2 regions of the Kitasatospora sp. NA04385 genome follow, and region 1 is predicted to be linked to the other one. Evidence: riboswitches for the same ligand, from Rfam matches in the RefSeq annotation. Region 1 holds a riboswitch; the other holds the start of a gene.
The links. A riboswitch is a leader RNA that binds a small molecule or an ion and turns the genes downstream of it on or off. The one in region 1 is predicted to bind cobalamin.
Positions count from the first base shown of each region.

Region 2: linked by a shared signal. The riboswitch ahead of HUT16_RS22670 (ribonucleoside-diphosphate reductase subunit alpha) and the one ahead of metE (5-methyltetrahydropteroyltriglutamate--homocysteine S-methyltransferase) in region 1 are both predicted to bind cobalamin.

Region 1 is NZ_CP054919.1:367,449-376,876, reverse strand. Features, by position in the region: gene metF (methylenetetrahydrofolate reductase [NAD(P)H]) at 1-197, shown strand, start outside; gene metE (5-methyltetrahydropteroyltriglutamate--homocysteine S-methyltransferase) at 265-2,571, opposite strand; cobalamin riboswitch at 2,725-2,965, opposite strand; gene cobF (precorrin-6A synthase (deacetylating)) at 3,110-3,871, opposite strand; gene HUT16_RS01620 (3-hydroxybutyryl-CoA dehydrogenase) at 3,908-4,777, opposite strand; gene aceB (malate synthase A) at 4,774-6,417, opposite strand; gene aceA (isocitrate lyase) at 6,551-7,843, opposite strand; gene HUT16_RS01605 (short-chain fatty acyl-CoA regulator family protein) at 8,210-9,428, shown strand, end outside.
Region 2 is NZ_CP054919.1:5,054,518-5,063,945, reverse strand. Features, by position in the region: gene HUT16_RS22700 (GntR family transcriptional regulator) at 1-552, shown strand, start outside; gene HUT16_RS22695 (DUF3311 domain-containing protein) at 788-1,096, shown strand; gene mctP (monocarboxylate uptake permease MctP) at 1,117-2,712, shown strand; gene HUT16_RS22685 (histidine phosphatase family protein) at 2,878-3,636, shown strand; gene HUT16_RS22680 (GlxA family transcriptional regulator) at 3,711-4,694, opposite strand; gene HUT16_RS22675 (GNAT family N-acetyltransferase) at 4,964-5,470, shown strand; cobalamin riboswitch at 5,664-5,802, shown strand; gene HUT16_RS22670 (ribonucleoside-diphosphate reductase subunit alpha) at 5,978-8,392, shown strand; gene HUT16_RS22665 (ribonucleotide-diphosphate reductase subunit beta) at 8,392-9,411, shown strand.

The DNA of each region.
Region 1 (9,428 bases):
CGTCCCGCCTTTCGGACGCGCTGGAGCGGAACGAGGGCGACCCCGCCGCAGTGCGGGCGATCGGCATCGAATTCGCCACCGAAATGTGCCGGAGGCTGCTCGCCGAGGGTGCGCCGGGAATCCATTTCATGACCATGAACTTCTCCACGGTCACCACGGAGATCTACCGCAACCTCGGGCTGCCCGGCTCCGGCTGACCCCCTGCGGCGCACCCCGCCCCGCCTCCCCGGGAGCCGGTGGAGTGGCGGGGCGGGGTGCGGCGGGTCAGTCGGCCAGCTCGGCGCGCAGGGTGCGGGCGGCGGCGACCAGGCTGTCGATCGAGGCGCGGGTCTCGGGCCAGCCGCGGGTCTTCAGGCCGCAGTCGGGGTTGACCCACAGGCGTTCGACCGGGATCGCGGCGAGCCCGGCGCGCAGCAGGCCGAGCGCCTCCTCGGTGCTCGGCACGCGCGGGGAGTGGATGTCCCACACGCCCGGGCCGACCTCGGCGAGGTAACCCGCCTCGGCCAGTTCGCGGGCCACCTGCATGTGCGAGCGGGCGGCCTCCAGCGAGATCACGTCGGCGTCCAACTCCTCGATGGCGCGCAGGATGTCGCCGAACTCGGCGTAGCACATGTGGGTGTGGATCTGGGTGTCGGCGCGGACGCCGGAGGTGGTGAGGCGGAACGCGTCGGTGGCCCAGTCGAGGTAGGCGGGCCACCCGGCGCGGCGCAGCGGCAGGGTTTCGCGCAGCGCGGGCTCGTCGACCTGGATGACGGCGGCGCCGGCGGCTTCCAGGTCGTTCACCTCGTCGCGCAGGGCGAGGGCGACCTGCTGGGCGGTGTCGGCGAGCGGCTGGTCGTCGCGGACGAAGGACCAGGCGAGCATGGTGACCGGGCCGGTCAGCATGCCCTTGACCGGGCGGTCGGTCAGGCCCTGCGCGTAGGCGTACCAGTCGACGGTCATCGGCTGCGGGCGGGAGATGTCGCCGGCCAGGACCGGCGGGCGGACGTAGCGGGTGCCGTAGGACTGGACCCAGCCGTGCCGGGTGGCGAGGTAGCCGGTGAGCTGCTCGGCGAAGTACTGCACCATGTCGTTGCGTTCGGGCTCGCCGTGCACCAGCACGTCCAGCCCGGCCTGCTCCTGGTACGCGATCACCGCGCGGACCTCGGCCTCCATCCGCTTGCGGTAGTCGGCCGCGTTCAGCCGTCCGGCGTTCAACTCGGCCCGGGTGGTGCGCAGTTCGGTGGTCTGCGGGAAGGAGCCGATGGTGGTGGTGGGCAGCGGCGGCAGCTGGAGGCGGGCGCGCTGGGCTTCGGCGCGCTGCGGGTAGGGCTGGGCCCGGCTGGTGTCGGCGTCGGTGACGGCGGCGGTGCGGGCCCGGACGGCCGGGTCGCGGGTGATGGGGGAGGTGGTGCGGGAGGCCAGGTCGGCGCGGTTGGCGGTGAGCCGGGCGGTGACGGCGTCGGTGCCCTCGCGCAGGGCGCGGGCCAGCAGGGCCACTTCGGCGGCCTTCTGGCGGGCGAAGGCCAGCCAGCGGGCGATCTGCGGGTCGAGGTCGCGTTCGGCGGCGGCGTCCAGCGGGACGTGCAGCAGCGAGCAGGAGGTGGCGACGTCCACCGTGTCGGCGAGGCCGAGCAGGGTGCCCAGGGTGGTGAGGGACTTGCCCAGGTCGTTGATCCACACGTTGCGGCCGTCGACCACGCCCGCGACCAGCCGCTTGCCGGGCAGCCCGCCGAGGGCGGCCAGGTCGTCCAGGTTGGCGGCGGCGGGCCCGGTGAAGTCGAGGGCCAGGCCCTCGACGGGGGCCTTGGCCAGCACCGGCAGGGCTTCGCCGAGCCGGTCGAAGTAGGAGGCGACCAGCAGCTTCGGCCGGTCGGCCGGGGCGCCGAGCTCCCGGTAGGCGCGGGCGGCGGCGTTCAGCTCGGCCGGGGTGCGGTCCTGGACGAGGGCGGGCTCGTCCAGCTGCACCCAGGCGGCGCCGGCCGCCCGCAGGTCGGCCAGCAGCTCCGCGTAGACCGGCAGCAGCCGGTCCAGCAGGGTGAGCGGCTGGAAGTCGGCGGGCGCGTCGGGCGCGGGCTTGGCGAGCAGCAGGTAGGTGATCGGGCCGACCAGCACCGGGCGGGCGGCGTGGCCGAGCGCGAGCGCCTCGCCGAGCTCGGCGACGGCCTTGGCGGGATTCGCGGCGAACACCGTGTCCGGGCCCAACTCGGGCACCAGGTAGTGGTAGTTGGTGTCGAACCACTTGGTCATCTCCAGCGGCGGTGCCTGCTGGGTGCCGCGGGCCATCGCGAAGTACCCGGCCAGCGGGTCGGCGGCCACCGCGGCCCGGTGCCGGGGCGGGATCGCGCCGACGGCGACGGTGGTGTCCAGCACGTGGTCGTACAACGAGAAGTCGCCGGTGGGGACTTCCTGGACGCCCGCCTCGGCGAGCTGCTTCCAGTTGCTCCGGCGCAGGTCGGCGGCGGTGGCCAGCAGGGCTTCCGCGGTGACGGCGCCCTTCCAGTAGCCCTCGATCGCCTTCTTCAGTTCCCGGTTGCCGCCCTGGCGGGGGTATCCGTGAACGGTTGCCGCGGCTACGGACTTCGTAGTCAAGGGGACTCTCCTCGCGAGCCTTGATCCTGGGGCCGGTGCACAGGAGGGCGCGCGGGGGTGGCGAGACCGGGCGGGGTGCGGCGCCGGAGCGCGCGTGCCCGCCGGGTGTCCGTGCCGACCCGCCCTCGAGGTCACCGGCTACCGGGTGCGAACGTTCGCACCCGGGCAACGGGCAGGTCTTCGGACTCGCGGGCACACCCGGGGGATCGAGATCGTTCCCGGGCACCTACTGGCCGTCGCTTCCCAGACCCTCCCGGGCCCAGTGCGTATGACGGCGGTCGTTCCCACTCACCGCTGCGGGGCAGTCCCGGACTGGCCGTTAAAGGCGTCACCGGGTTCCCTCTTACGACGCCCCGCCTGGCGGACGGGGCGAACCAGTCGCGCCGCCAGTGTAGAACGGACCGGGCGGATTCCGGCGCGAACTCCCGAACCCGTCCGATCCGTGGGACGGGTTTCGGACAGGACGGGCTCGGTCGGATCGGGTTCCGGACAGGACGGGCTCGGTCAGGACGGGCTCCGGACGGGACGGCGGTCGGGTTCAGCCGTCGGTGCGGCGCAGCAGGTAGCTGTCCATCAGCCAGCCCTTGCGCTCGCGCGCCTCGGCCCGCAGCGCGGCGATCCGGTCGGCGTGCTCGGCCAGCGGGCCGGAGACCAGGATCTCGTCCTCGGTGCCCAGGTAGGCGCCGTAGTGGATGTGCACGCCCGCCGGGTCGATCTCGGCGAACGCCCCCTGCCCGTCCAGCATCACCACCGCGTCCTCCGCACCGGGCCCGAAGCCCTCGGCGGCCAGCCGCCGCCCGGTGGTGATCCGCACCGGCCGCGCGGTGCGGGTCAGCGTGGTGCGGTGCCGGGCCGCCAGGACCGACACGCTGCTGATCCCGGGGACCACCGTGTAGGCGAACCCGGTGCGTCCGCGCGCCAGGATCCGGTCCAGCACGGCGGTCACGCTGTCGTACAGCGCCGGGTCGCCCCACACCAGCAGCGCACCCGTCCCGCCGTCCGGGACCTCCTCGGCCACGGCCCGCTCCACCAGGTCCGCCCGCCGCTCCCGCCACTCCTCCACGGCCTGCGCGTACGCGGCCGTGCCGCGGTCCCGGGCCGGGTCGACCAGCTCGACCACCCGGTGCCCGGGACGGCCGTGCTCGGCGATCATGTCCCGCCGCAGCCGCATCAGGTCCTGCCGTTCGGCGGGCTTGTCCAGCAGCAGGAACACGTCGGTGCGGCCGATCGCCTTGACCGCCTCCAGGGTGAGGTGGTCGGGATCGCCCGCACCGATGCCGATGACCAGAAGAGTGCGCATGGCCACGATTGTGCCCCCACCGCACCCGGCCGGCCGTCAGGGGGCCGGGTCGTACCGGTGGAAGCCGCGCCCGCTCCGGCGGCCGAGCAGGCCCGCCTCGACCATCCGGGACAGCAGCGGGGACGGGGCGTGCAGCGGCTCCTTGTCCTCGTCGTACATCGCGCGGGCGATCGCCTCGACGGTGTCCAGGCCGATCAGGTCGGCCAGCGCGAGCGGGCCCATCGGGTGGGCGCAGCCGTGCACCATGGCGGCGTCGATGTCGGCCGCGTCGGCGTGCCCGCCCTCGGCCATCCGGATCGCCGAGAGCAGGTACGGGACGAGCAGCGCGTTGACCACGAAGCCCGCCCGGTCCCGGGCCCGGACCACCCGCTTGCCGAGCACGTCCCGGGCGAACTCCTCGACGCGGTCGGCCACTTCGGGCGCGGTGTGCAGCGACGGGACGAGCTCGACCAGCGGCATCACCGGCGCCGGGTTGAAGAAGTGCAGCCCCAGCACGCGGGCGGGGCGGCCGGTGGCGATGCCCAGCCGGGTGACCGGCAGGGCGGAGGTGTTGGTGGCGATCACCGCCTCCGGGTCGGCCAGGACCTTGTCCAGGGCGGCCAGCAGGCGCAGCTTCAGCGGCTCGTCCTCGGGGACCGCCTCGACGGTCAACTGCCGGTCGGCGAGGGCGTCCAGGTCGTCGGTGAACAGCAGGTGCGCCCAGGCGTCGGTGCGCTGCTCCGCGCTGATCCGGCCGCGGTCGGCGGCCCGGTGCAGCGAGCGGTCGATCCGGCGGCGGGCGGCGCGCAGCCGGTCGGGGCCGTCCTCGCAGACCACGGTGTCCAGGCCGGCCCGGGCGAACACCTCGGCGATGCCGGAGCCCATCTGCCCGGCGCCGAGCACCGCGACCCGGCGCAGCGCGCTCACCGGGCCACCGCCGGGGCCGGGGCGGTGGTGCGGACCAGGTGGCGGGCGTACGCGGCGGTGGTGAGGAAACCGGGCAGCTGCTCGCCGAGCGCGGTCTCCGCCAGGATCCGCACCGCGTCGTCCACCCGCGCCGGGTCGGCGCCCTCGGCGAGCAGCGCGGCCCGTTCGCGGTCGATCAGCCGCCGGACGGTGCCCGGGGTGGCGAGCGAGCCGCCGGTGAGCCGGGTGCGGTGGTGCTGCCACTGCCAGAGCTGGCAGCGGGCGATCTCGGCGGTGGCGACGTCCTCCATCAGGCCGAACACGGCGACCGCGCCGGAGCCGCCCAGCCAGGCGGTCAGGTAGCGCAGCGCGACGGCGGCGTTGGCGCGCATCCCCTCCTCGCTGGGCAGCCCGGCGGTCAGCCGGTGGACGGCCAGCAGGTCGGCGGCGGTGACGTCGACGTCCTCCCGGGTGCGCTCCAACTGGTGCGGTCGCCCGCCCAGCACGGCGTCGAAGGCGGTGCGGCAGGTGTCCACCAGCGCGGGGTGCGCCACCCAGGAGCCGTCGAAGCCGTCGCCGGCCTCGCGCTCCTTGTCGATCCGCACCCGGGTCAGCGCGGCCTCGTGGGCCGCCGGGTCGCGCTGCGGGACCGCTGCGGCCATGCCGCCGATCGCGTGCGCGCCGCGCCGGTGGCAGGTGCGCACCAGCAGGTCGGTGTAGGCCCGCAGGAAGGGCTGCGTCATGGTGAGGGTGGCCCGGTCGGGCAGCACGAACCGCGGCCCGGCCTGGGCGAAGTTCTTGATCAGCGAGAACAGGTAGTCCCACCGCCCGGCGTTCAACCCGGCGGCGTGGTCCCGCAGTTCGTAGAGGATCTCGTCCATCTCGAACGCGGCGGTGACGGTCTCGATCAGCACGGTGGCGCGGATCGTGCCGTACGGCAGGCCGAGCGCGGCCTGTGCGAAGGTGAACACCTCGTTCCAGAGCCGGGCTTCGAGGTGGTTCTCCAGTTTGGGGAGGTAGAAGTACGGGCCGTGGCCGCGGTCGATCTGGCGCTGCCCGCAGTGGAACAGGTGCAGGCCGAAGTCGACCAGGGCGGCGACGGTGGGGCGGCCGTCGATGAGCAGGTGGTGCTCGTCCAGGTGCCAGCCGCGCGGGCGGACCACGACGGTGGCGAGTTCGGCGGCGGGCTTGAGCGCATACGCCTTGCCCCGGGCGTCGGTGAAGTCGATCCGCCGGTCGAGGGCGTCGATCAGGTTGAGCTGGCCGGTGACCAGGTTGTGCCAGGTCGGGGCGGTGGCGTCCTCGAAGTCCGCCAGCCACACCCGGGCGCCGGAGTTGAGCGCGTTGACGGTCATCCGGCGTTCCGGCGGGCCGGTGATCTCCACCCGGCGGTCCGCCAGCCCGGGCCCGGCGCCGGCCACCCGCCAGCTGTCGTCGGCCCGGACGGCGGCGGTGCCGGGGAGGAAGTCCAGCGTGCCGCCGCTCGCCAACTCGGCGGCCCGGCGGGCGCGTTCGGCGAGCAGGGCGGTGCGGCGGCCGGCGAAGACCTCGTGCAGGCGGGCCACGAACTCCAGGGCGGCCGGAGTGAGGACCTCCTCGAAGCGGTCCTCGGGCACGCCGAGGACCTCGATGCTGGTCTCGGTGCGGCTGGTCGGGCTCATCCGGTACTCCAGGGGCAGTCGGCGGGGATCGGGGGGTGGGGCCCGGGGCCTCGTCCCTCAACGAGGCCCCGGGCGGGGCGGGCGGCGGCCGTGGAGCCCCCGCGTCCTGCCGGGGCGGCCGCCGCGGGGCGGATCAGTGGAACTGCTCGGCCTCGGTGGAGTCGGCCAGCGCGAGCGTCTCGGCGTGCGGGTTGAGCGCGGTGGAGACCAGGTCGAACCAGCCGGTGCCGACCTCGCGCTGGTGCTTGACCGCCGTGTAGCCGTCCGCGGCGGACGCGAACTCGGCCTCCTGGAGCTCCACGTACGCGGTCATGCCGTGCTCGGCGTAGCCGCGGGCCAGCCGGAACATCGAGTGGTTCAGCGCGTGGAAGCCGGCCAGCGTGATGAACTGGAAGCGGTAGCCCATCGCGCCCAGCTCCCGCTGGAACTTGGCGATCTGGTCGTCGTCCAGCGCGGCCTTCCAGTTGAACGACGGCGAGCAGTTGTACGCGAGCATCTTGTCCGGGTACTCGGCCTTGACCGCCTCGGCGAACTCCCGCGCCTGGGCGAGGTCCGGGGTGCCGGTCTCCACCCAGAGCAGGTCCGCGTACGGGGCGAAGGCCAGGCCGCGCGAGATCACCGGCGCCATGCCCGGCTCGACCCGGTGGAAGCCCTCCGCGGTGCGCTCGCCGGTGCAGAACCGGGCGTCGCGCTCGTCCACGTCGCTGGTCAGCAGGTTCGCCGCCAGCGCGTCGGTGCGGGCCACGACCAGCGTCGGCACGTCGGCCACGTCGGCGGCCAGCCGGGCGGCGTTCAGGGTGCGCACGTGCTGGGCGGTGGGGACGAGCACCTTGCCGCCCAGGTGGCCGCACTTCTTCTCGGACGCCAGCTGGTCCTCGTAGTGGACGCCCGCCGCACCGGCCGCGATCATGCCCCTGGTCAGCTCGAAGGCGTTCAGCGGGCCGCCGAACCCGGCCTCGGCGTCCGCGACGATCGGCACCAGCCAGTCCGGGCCGTCCTGGCCCTCGGCGGCGTCGATCTGGTCGGCGCGCAGCAGCGCGTTGTTGATCCGGCGCACCACCTGCGGCACCGAGTTCGCCGGGTACAGGCTCTGGTCCGGGTAGGTCTGCCCGGCCTGGTTGGCGTCGGCGGCGACCTGCCAGCCCGACAGGTAGACCGCCTCCAGCCCGCCCCGGACCATCTGCACCGCCTGACCGCCCGTCAGCGCGCCCAGCGCGGGCACGTAGTCGCGCTCGTGCAGCAGCCGCCACAGCCGCTCGGCGCCGCGCCGGGCCAGCGTGTGCTCCTCGCGCACCGAACCCGACAGGCGCACCACGTCCTCGGCCGTGTAGGTGCGCTCGATCCCCGCCCAGCGCGGCTCGGACGCCCAGCGCGCCTCCAGGGCGGCGGCCCGCTCCCGCTGCTGCTGCCGAATGGACTGCGACATGATCCGCTCCCGAGGGTCATGGGGCCCGACGAGGGTGCCCCTGCGAAGGGTGTGACGATCCTCACCGCGCGCGGCGGGAGGGCGGCCGGAGGAGTCCGGACGGCGGTCCGGCCGTACCGGTCGGCTGCTGTACGGTCCGGTCGTTGCTGGGCCGTTCGGCGGCTGTTGTGCCGTTCAGCCGTTGCCGCGCCGTCCGGCGGCTGCTGTGCCGTCCGGCCGCACCACGACTCTGGCAGCGCGCCGACGGCCCGTCACCACTGGACGGCTGCCGAGAACTGCGAAGATCCGCGCGGCTTTCTGCGAATCCTGCGAACCCCCGCGAAGGCGGCGACCGGCTAGGCTGCCCGGACGGCGGGAGGGGACACCATGGGCAAGACGTACGCGGGCGCGCGGCTGCGCCGACTGCGCGAGGAACGCGGCCTCAGCCAGGCCGCGCTGGCCCGGGCCCTCGACCTGTCGCCCAGCTACCTCAACCAGCTGGAGCACGACGCCCGCCCGCTCACCGTCCCCGTGCTGCTCCGCCTCACCGAGGAACTCGGCGTCGAGGCGGGCTACTTCGCCCCCTCCGACACCGCCCGGCTGAACACCGAACTGCGCGAGGCGATGGCCGCCGAACTCGCCGCCGGACGCCTCACCGCCGGAGACCTGGACGACCTCGCCGCCCGGCTGCCCGCCGTCGGCCGCGTCCTGCTCGACCTCCAGCGCACCCGCCGCGACACCGCCGAACAGCTCGCCGTGCTGGCCGGCGACCGCGGCCTGCCCGAGCCCGAGACCGCCCGCACCCCGCACGAGGAAGTCCGCGAGTTCTTCTACCGCCGCACCAACTACGTCCACGAACTCGACCTGGCCGCCGAGCGGTCGGCAGCCGACACCGGACTGCGCCGGGGCACCGCCCACAGCGCCCTGGCCGAGCGGCTGAGCAGCGCGCACGGGGTGCGGATCACCACCTCCGACGGCCTCGGCGACCGCCTCCACCGCTACGACCCCGGCACCCGCGTCCTGCACCTGGCCCCCGGACTGCGCCCCGGCCGGCAGGCGTTCCGGATGGCCACCGAACTCGCCCACCTGGAACACGGCCCGCTGCTGTCCGAGCTCGCCGCCCAGGACAACCCCGAGGGCTCCACCGCCTTCGCGCTCACCCGGATCGGCCTGGCCCACCACTTCGCCGCCGCGCTGATCCTGCCCTACGCCGCCTTCCACGCCGAGGCCGAGCGCTCCCGCTACGACATCGAGCACCTCGCCGACCACTTCGGCGTCGGCTACGAGACGGTCTGCCACCGGCTGTCCACCCTGCAGCGCCCCAGGCTGCGCGGCGTCCCGTTCAGCTTCGTCCGGGTCGACCGGGCCGGGAACGTCTCCAAACGGCAGTCCGCCACCCCGTTCCACTTCTCCCGCACCGGCGGCACCTGCCCGCTGTGGAACGTCTACGACGCCTTCGCCGCCCCCGGCCGGGTGCACGTCCAGGTCGCCGCGATGCCCGACGGCCGCCGCTACCTGTGGACCGCCCGCACCGTCACCCGCTCGCCCGGCGGCTGGGGGCGCCCCGGCAAGACCTTCGCCATCGGCCTGGGCTGCGAACTCCGGC
Region 2 (9,428 bases), 4.7 Mb from region 1:
GAGGGGCGGCTGGAGCGCATCCAGGGCAAGGGCACCTTCGTGGCCAAGCCGAAGGTCGCCCAGGCCCTCCAGCTGACCTCGTACACCGAGGACATGCGCGCCCAGGGCCTGGAGCCGACCTCCCGGCTGGTCGAGGTCGCCTACATCTCCGCCGACGAGCGGCTCGCCCCGCTGCTGGACATCAAGCCCGGCGGCCGGGTGCTGCGGATCGAGCGCCTGCGCCTGGCCAACGGCGACCCGATGGCGATCGAGGTGGCGCACCTGTCCGCCAAGCGCTTCCCCGCGCTGCGGCGCAACCTGGCCAAGCACAACTCGCTGTACACCGCGCTGCGCGAGGTCTACGGGGTGACCGTCGCGGAGGCCGAGGAGACCATCGAGACCACCCTCGCCAACCCGCGCGAGGCCGGCCTGCTCGGCTCCGACCTGGGCCTGCCGATGCTGCAGCTGTCCCGGCACTCCTTCGACGCGGACGGCGCCCCGGTGGAGTGGGTGCGCTCGATCTACCGCGGCGACAGGTACAAGTTCATCACGCGGCTGAACCGGCCGGCGTAGGGCTTCGGCGGCGGTCCGGTACGGCGCGGCACCACGCGGCTGAACCGGTCGGCCCGAACGGCGGCGCGTCCGGGTGGTCCTGCCGATCTTGTTGACGAGGTAGTGACAACGGTCACCCCCCTGCCCTAACCTCGCGGGGACCTTTCGATCACCGAGGGTGCTGCTCGGCGGGCGCACAGTCGTGTGCGTTGCGGCGCCACTGAGGTGACTCCTCGTCAGTCTCCGGGAGCCGCTCGTGTCGTCGTCGCAAGTCCCCGCCCCGGGCGCACCGCCCGTGGTCTCCCCCGCCCGGGTGTTGGCCGGGCTGTGCCTGCTGGTGCCGGTGGTGGTGATGCTGTGGGTGCCGTCCTACAGCAAGGCCGCGCCGGAGTTCGGCGGGATGCCGTTCTTCTACTGGTACCAGCTGCTGTGGGTGCCGCTGTCGGCGCTGTTCACCGGCGCCGCGTACCTGCTGATCCGGCGTGACGAGGCGGCCCGCCGGGCCGCCTCCGCCGTTCCCGGGCCGGTGCCGCCCGCCCAGCCCGAGGACGGGGGGCGGTCGTGAAGCACGTGGACTGGACCGCGATGACGGTCTTCCTGCTGTTCTTCGCCGCCGTGACGGTGATGGGCTTCCTGGCCTCCCGCTGGCGGCGGGCGGCCGACGCGCAGCACCTGCACGAGTGGGGGCTGGGCGGCCGGAGCTTCGGCACCTGGGTGACCTGGTTCCTGCTCGGCGGCGACCTGTACACCGCGTACACGTTCATCGCGGTCCCGGCGGCGGTGTACGCGGCGGGCGCGGCGGGCTTCTTCGCGGTGCCGTACACGATCATCGCGTACCCGCTGGTGTTCCTGTTCCTGCCCCGGCTGTGGTCGGTGTCGCGGGTGCACGGGTACGTGACGCCGGCCGACTTCGTGCGCGGCCGGTACGGGTCGCGGGCGCTGTCGGTGGTGGTGGCGCTGACCGGCATCCTGGCGACCATGCCGTACATCGCGCTGCAACTGGTGGGCATCCAGGCGGTGCTGGACACCCTGGGGGTGGGCGGCAGCGGGAACTGGTTCCTCAAGGACCTGCCGCTGTTCATCGCGTTCGGCGTGCTGGCCGCGTACACCTACTCCTCCGGCCTGCGGGCGCCGGCGCTGATCGCGTTCGTGAAGGACGCGCTGATCTACGTCGTGATCATCGTGGCGGTGGTGTACATCCCGATGCGGCTGGGCGGCTTCGGGCACATCTTCGACGCCGCGCAGCACAAGTTCGCCACCCCGGGCGCCAACGGCAAGCCCAGCGGCGCGCTGGTGGTCGGGCCGAGCGGCCAGTGGGCGTACGCGACGCTGGCGTTCGGGTCGGCGCTGGCGCTGTTCATGTACCCGCACTCGGTGACGGGCGTGCTGGCGTCGAAGTCCCGCAACACGGTGCGCCGGAACATGGCGATCATGCCCGCGTACTCGCTGATGCTGGGCCTGCTGGCGCTGCTGGGCTTCATGGCCATCGCGGCCGGGGTCGGCAAGGGCGTCAAGGGCTACAACAGCCAGCTGGCGGTGCCGCAGCTGTTCGCGGACCTGTTCCCGTCCTGGTTCACCGGGGTGGCGTTCGCGGCGATCGGGATCGGGGCGCTGGTGCCGGCCGCGATCATGTCGATCGCGGCGGCGAACCTGTTCACCCGCAACGTCTACAAGGAGTTCCTGAAGCCGGCCGCGACGCCGGCCGAGGAGACCCGGGTGGCGAAGATCGCCTCGCTGCTGGTGAAGGTCGGCGCGCTGGTGTTCGTGCTGATGATGGACAAGCAGGTGGCGATCAACTTCCAGCTGCTGGGCGGCCTGTGGATCCTGCAGACCGCGGTGGCGCTGGTGGCGGGCCTGTTCACCCGGTGGTTCCACCGCTGGGCGCTGCTGGCGGGCTGGGCGGTCGGCATGGTGTACGGGACGTGGCAGGCCTGGGGGATCTCCTCGGCGGCGACCAAGCACTTCGGCGGCAACAGCACGAAGATCCCGGTGATCGGGGAGACCGGGTACATCGGTCTGACCGCGTTCGTGCTGAACCTGGTGGTGGCGGTGGTCCTGACGCTGGTGCTGCGGGCCCTGAAGGCCCCCGAGGGCGCCGACGAGACCTCGAAGGCCGACTACTCCGCGGAGGCCGGCGACGCGGCCGTGGAGCAGGCTCCGCAGCCCGCGGCGGCGCACTGACGCACCGGGGGCGCGCACGGTCGCGCCGTGCGCCCTGTGGACGCGCCGTCACCCCGATCGACACTGGGGTGGCGGCGCGTCCTTCCGTTTGGGGCCGCCCGTCCACCGGAGAGACCGGGAGAGACGACCCACCGCACGCGCCACCGACCACGGGGAGCCACCGCCATGACCGACCTCACCACGGTACGCAACGGACACCGTCCCGAGGACGCGGAACCGGACAGAACCGGCCGCCTGCCCTCGGTGCTGGTCGCCACCCGGCACGGCGAGTCGACCGCCAACGTGGAGTTCCGCCACGCGGACGCCAGCGGGGCGCTCACCGTCCCGATCACCTGCCGGGACGCCGACATCCCGCTCTCCCTGCACGGCCAGGACCAGGCCCGCGAGCTGGGGCGCTGGTGGGCCGCCCGGCCGCCCGCCGACCGGCCCCGCTCGGTGTGGTGCTCCCCGTACGTGCGCACCGCGGAGACCGCCCGGATCGCGCTGGCCCAGGCGTCCGGGCTGGGCGGCGTCCCGGTGGGGCTGGCGGTGCGCTACGACGAGCGGCTGCGGGACCGGGAGCTGGGCGTGCTGGAGATGCTCACCAAGGCGGCGATCGAGCGCGACCACCCGGCGGAGGCCGAGCGGCGGCGGCGGATGGGCGAGCTGTACTACCGGCCGCCCGGCGGGGAGTCCTGGCTGGACGTGGCGCTGCGGGTGCGCGACCTGCTGCGCGACCTGGGCGAGGAGGAGGCGGGGCGGCCGGTGCTGGTGGTGGCGCACGACTGCACCGTGCTGATGCTGCGGCACGTGCTGGACCGGCTGCCCGAGCAGGAGCTGCTCGCACTGGACCCGGTGGCGAACTGCTCGACCAGCGTGTGGCGGGCCCGCGACGGGCGGCTGCGGCCGGCCGGCTGGAACCAGACCGGCCACCTGTCGGGCTGACCCCGCCCCGGCCGTCCCCGGCTGCCCCTCCCCGGCTGCCCGCTGCCCGCCGTCCCCCACTGCCCGCCGCCGCCTCAGCCCGCGGGCTCCGGTTCGACGGGCCGCGCCGGGCCGCCGAACGCCCGCCGGTAGGCCTGCGGGGTGGTGCCGAGCCGGCGGCCGAAGTGGTGCCGCAGCGCGGCGGCGTTGCCGAAGCCGCAGCGGGCGGCGACCTCGTCCACGCTCTGCCCGGTGGACTCCAGCAGGCGCTGGGCGAGCAGCACCCGCTGGCCGGTGAGCCAGCGGTGCGGGGTGGTGCCGGTCTCCTGGCGGAAGCGGCGGGCGAAGGTGCGCGGCGACATGTGGGCGAGCCGGGCCAGCTGGTCGACGCCGGTCTCCCGGTCGACGTGGTGGCGCATCCACTCCAGCACCCCGGCCAGCGACTCGCCGTCGGCCTCGGGCAGCGGGCGGTTGATGAACTGGGCCTGCCCGCCGTCGCGGTGCGGGGCGACCACCATCCGGCGGGCGATCTCCCGGGCCACCTCGGCGCCCTGCACCTTGCGGACCAGGTGCAGGCAGGCGTCGATGCCCGCGGCGGTGCCGGCCGAGGTGATCACGGGGTGGTCGTCGACGTACAGCACGTCGGGTTCGACGGTGGTCAGCGGGAAGCGCTCGGCCATCAGGGCGGCGTAGCGCCAGTGGGTGGTGCAGCGGCGGCCGTCGAGCAGCCCGGCCGCGCCGAGCAGGAAGCTGCCGGAGCAGATCGACAGCAGGTGGGCGCCGCGGTCGTGGGCGGCCCGCAGCGCCGCGCAGAGCTCCTCGGGGTAGTGCTCGCGGACGCCGGTGGCGGTGGCGATCACCAGGTCGGCCCCGGCGATCCGCTCGGGCCCGTGCGGGACGTCGAGGGTGAAGCCCGCGTGGGTGCGCATCGGCCCGGGCCGGTCGCCGACCAGGGCGAAGTCGTAGACCGGCAGGCCGGAGTCGCTCCGGTCCAGGCCGAACACCTCGCAGGCCACCCCCAGTTCGAAGGGGTGGATCTCCTCCAGCACCACGACGGCGACGTTCTCCAGCTTCCGCATCCGCCCAGCATCGCAGTGGCAGGATTTCGTGGCAATGGTGCGTTCCTGCCACTCGTCCCGGCCCGCTCCCGGCGGGACAGTGGAGCCATGACCACCGCGCTCGCCCTGCTGGGCCTCATCGGCAGTTTCGGACTCCTCGGCGTCCTGGTCGGCCGCGACCTGGACCGCAACGGCCGCCACGGCCGCGACAACGCGCACCGCCCGACCGGCTACCCGTTCGACCCGGACCTGGCGGACCCGCGCCGCGGCCGTTCCGGCACACTGGCCGGATGCGCTCCCCGACCGTCCGCCCGCTCGTCCGCCGCGCCCTCGACCGCGACCTCGCCGGAGCCGGGGAGGTCAGCGTCGAGGCCTTCGTCGGCGACGGCCACACCCGCCCCGACTCGCCGTACGTCGAGCTCCTGCGCGACGCCGCCCGCCGCGGCCGGGAGGCCGAGCTCCTGGTCGCCGTCGACGACGCCGGAGCCGTGCTCGGCTGCGTGACCTTCGCCCCCGGCGGCACCGCCTGGGCGGACGTCGCCGGGCCCGCCGAGGGCGAGATCCGGATGCTCGCGGTCGGCGCGGCGGCCCGCGGCCGCGGCGTCGGCCGGGCGCTGGTGGAGGCCGCGATCGGCCGCAGCCGGGAACTCGGGCTGGCCGGGATGGCGTTCTCCACCCGTCCGGCGATGACCGCCGCGCACCGGATCTACGCCGCGCTGGGCTTCGTCCGCAGCCCCGAGCGGGACTGGTCGCCGACGCCCGGCACCGACCTGCTGGTCTACACGATGCGGTTCTGAGGCCCGGGAGTCCCCGGTCCCCTCACCGCTCTTTCGCCTGCCGACGATGCCGCCGCCGGGCTCCGACCGGACTTCGACCGGGCTCCGACCGGACTTCGCCGGGGCCCGGGTCGGGCTCCGGCGGGCGGTTTTCGTTGTCTACGCGCGGCGCCGCCGACGCGACACGCGCTACTACATCTGGTGCTTCCAGCTCCAGCCGCCACTACATGTATGCTCACTCTCGCTGTCGACGCAGGGGAATCCGGTGAGAATCCGGGACTGCCCCGCAACGGTGAGCGGGCTGTAGCGACGCCCGCGGAGTCCGAGGACCTGCCGACGGTGTGCGACACGGCATCCCCGCAGACGCCATGCAGCACAGCTTTGCCGTCCGGTCTCGCGGGCGGACCGGGGGTGGTCTTCGGCGCGCCGGAACGCGTTCTCGTTCCTTCGTGCTGCCCTCCCCTGGCCGCGTGCGGTGCCGGACACCCGTAGAGCCACGTCCGCCGCCGCCACAGGAGAGAGTGCGCCTTGACCGTCGCCGCCTCAGTCACCCTGCCGTCCCAGGGATCCGCCGACGCCTTCACCGATCCCGGTGCGGCGCTGCTCCGGCTGCTCACCGACCGCAGCACCGACCTCCCCCAGGTGGACCCCGGCCACGTCGCCGCCGCCGCGCTGCGCGGCCGCCACGCCGGTTCGGACTTCGCCGAGCTGCGCGGGCTGGCCGTGGAGGCCGCCGCGTCGATGATCGCCGAGGACCCGCAGTACTCGAAGCTGGCCGCCCGCCTGCTGGCGCTGGAGATCCGCGACGAGGCCGCCACCCAGCACGTCACCTCGTTCTCCTCCTCGGTGGCCGTGGGCCACGCCGAGGGCCTGATCGGCAACGCCACCGCCGCGTTCGTGGCCGAGCACGCCGACCTGTTCGACTCGCTGATCGACGAGGCCGGCGACGACCGCTTCGAGTACTTCGGCCTGCGCACCGTGCAGTCCCGCTACCTGCTGCGCCACCCGATCACCCGCAAGGTGGTCGAGACCCCGCAGCACTTCCTGCTCCGCGTGGCGGCGGGCCTGGCGGTGGGAACCTCCGAGGAGTCGGTGCGCGAGGTCGCCGAGCTGTACACCCTGATGAGCCGCCTGGAGTACCTGACCAGCTCCCCGACGCTGTTCAACTCCGGCACCCGGCACCCGCAGATGTCCTCCTGCTACCTGCTGGACTCGCCGCTGGACAACCTGGACTCGATCTACAACCGGTACGCGCAGATCGCCCGGCTGTCCAAGCACGCCGGCGGCATCGGCCTGTCCTACTCGCGGATCCGCTCGCGCGGCTCGCTGATCCGCGGCACCAACGGCCAGTCCAACGGCATCGTGCCGTTCCTGCGCACCCTGGACTCCTCCGTGGCGGCGGTCAACCAGGGCGGCCGGCGCAAGGGCGCGGCCTGCGTGTACCTGGAGACCTGGCACGCCGACATCGAGGAGTTCCTGGAGCTCCGCGACAACACCGGCGAGGAGGCCCGGCGCACCCACAACCTGAACCTGGCGCACTGGATCCCGGACGAGTTCATGCGCCGGGTCAACGCCAACGCCGACTGGTCGCTGTTCTCCCCGGCGGACGTGCCGGAGCTGGTCGACCTGTGGGGCGCCGAGTTCGACGCCGCGTACGTCAAGGCCGAACTGGCGGGCAAGGCCGTGCGCACCATCCCCGCGCAGACCCTGTACGCCCGGATGATGCGCACCCTGGCGCAGACCGGCAACGGCTGGATGACCTTCAAGGATGCCTCCAACCGGGCCGCCAACCAGACCGCGCTGCCGGGCCGCACGGTGCACTCCTCGAACCTGTGCACCGAGATCCTGGAGGTCACCGACGACTCGGAGACCGCGGTCTGCAACCTCGGCTCGGTCAACCTGGGCGCGCACGTCGCCCCCGGCGCCACCGCCGCCGACCTGCTGAACGCGATGGACTGGGACCGCCTGGACGCCACCGTCCGCACCGCGGTGACCTTCCTCGACCGCGTGATCGACATCAACTTCTACCCGACCACCGAGGCCGGGACGTCCAACTCCCGCTGGCGCCCGGTCGGCCTGGGCGTGATGGGCCTGCAGGACGTCTTCTTCCAGCTGCGGATCGACTTCGACTCCGCCGAGGCGGTCGCCCTCTCCACCCTGATCGCCGAGCGCATCATGCTCACCGCGTACGAGCGCTCCGCCGACCTGGCCGAGAAGTTCGGCCGGCACGAGGCGTACGGCGAGACCCGCGCCGCCCGCGGCCAGCTGCACGTCGACCACTTCGGTGCGGCCACCCCGCAGTGGACCGGGCGCTGGGACGCGCTGCGCGCCCGGATCGCCGAGGTGGGCCTGCGCAACTCGCTGCTGCTCGCCATCGCCCCGACCGCGACCATCGCGTCCATCGCCGGCGTCTACGAGTGCATCGAGCCGCAGGTCTCCAACCTGTTCAAGCGCGAGACCCTCTCCGGCGAGTTCCTCCAGGTCAACCCGTACCTGGTGCGCGAGCTCAAGGAGCTCGGCGTCTGGGACCAGCAGACCCGGGACGCGCTGCGCGACGCCAACGGCTCCATCCAGGAGTTCAACTGGCTGCCGCAGGAGGTCCGTTCGCTGTACCGCACCGCGTGGGAGCTGCCGCAGCGCGCGCTGATCGACCTGGCCGCCGCCCGCCAGCCGTACATCGACCAGAGCCAGTCGCTGAACCTGTTCATGGCCGCGCCGACCATCGGCAAGCTCTCCTCGATGTACTCCTACGCGTGGAAGGTCGGTCTGAAGACCACCTACTACCTGCGCTCCCGCCCGGCGACCCGGATCGCCCAGGCCGCGTCCGGAGCCGCCCGCACCGCCGCCCCCGTCCCGGTGCAGACCCCCGCCCTCTCCCAGGCCGAGCAGGACGCCATCGCCTGCTCGCTGGAGAACCCCGAGTCCTGCGAGGCCTGCCAGTAATGAGCACCGAAGACCAGAAGAAGATGCTGCTCGACCCGGGCTTCGAGCTGACGCTCCGTCCGATGCGCTACCCGTCGTTCTACGACCGGTACCGGGACGCGATCAAGAACACCTGGACCGTGGAGGAGGTGGACCTGCACTCCGACGTCGCCGACCTCGCCAAGCTCTCCGAGGGCGAGCGGCACATGATCGGCCGGCTGGTCGCGTTCTTCGCCACCGGTGACTCGATCGTCGCCAACAACGTGGTGCTGAGCCTCTACAAGCACATCAACTCCCCCGAGGCCCGGCTCTACCTGTCGCGGCAGCTGTTCGAGGAGGCCGTGCACGTCCAGTTCTACCTGACGCTGCTGGACACCTACCTGCCCGACCCGGAGGACCGCAACGCCGCCTTCGCCGCGGTGGAGAACATCCCCTCCATCGCGCAGAAGGCCCAGTTCTGCTTCACATACATGAACGCGGTCGACCACCTCGACTCGCTGCAGACCAAGGAGGACCGCCGGGCCTTCCTGCTCAACCTGATCTGCTTCGCGGCCTGCGTCGAGGGCCTGTTCTTCTACGGCGCCTTCGCCTACGTGTACTGGTTCCGCAGCCGCGGCCTGCTGCACGGCCTGGCCACCGGCACCAACTGGGTGTTCCGCGACGAGTCGATGCACATGGACTTCGCGTTCTCGGTGGTCGACACCGTCCGCGAGGAGGAGCCCGACCTCTTCGACGACAAGATGGCCCAGCAGGTCACCGAGATGCTGGAGGAGGCCGTCGAGGCCGAGCTCCAGTTCGCCCGCGACCTGTGCGGCGAGGGCCTGCCCGGCATGAACACCGACTCGATGCGCGAGTACCTCCAGGCCGTCGCCGACCAGCGCCTGGCCCGCCTCGGTCTGCCGATCCGGTACGGCTCCACCAACCCGTTCGGCTTCATGGAGCTGCAGAACGTCCAGGAGCTGACCAACTTCTTCGAGCGCCGGGTCTCCGCCTACCAGATCGCCGTCGAGGGCTCGGTCTCCTTCGACGACGACTTCTAGGCCGCTTCCGGGCCGCA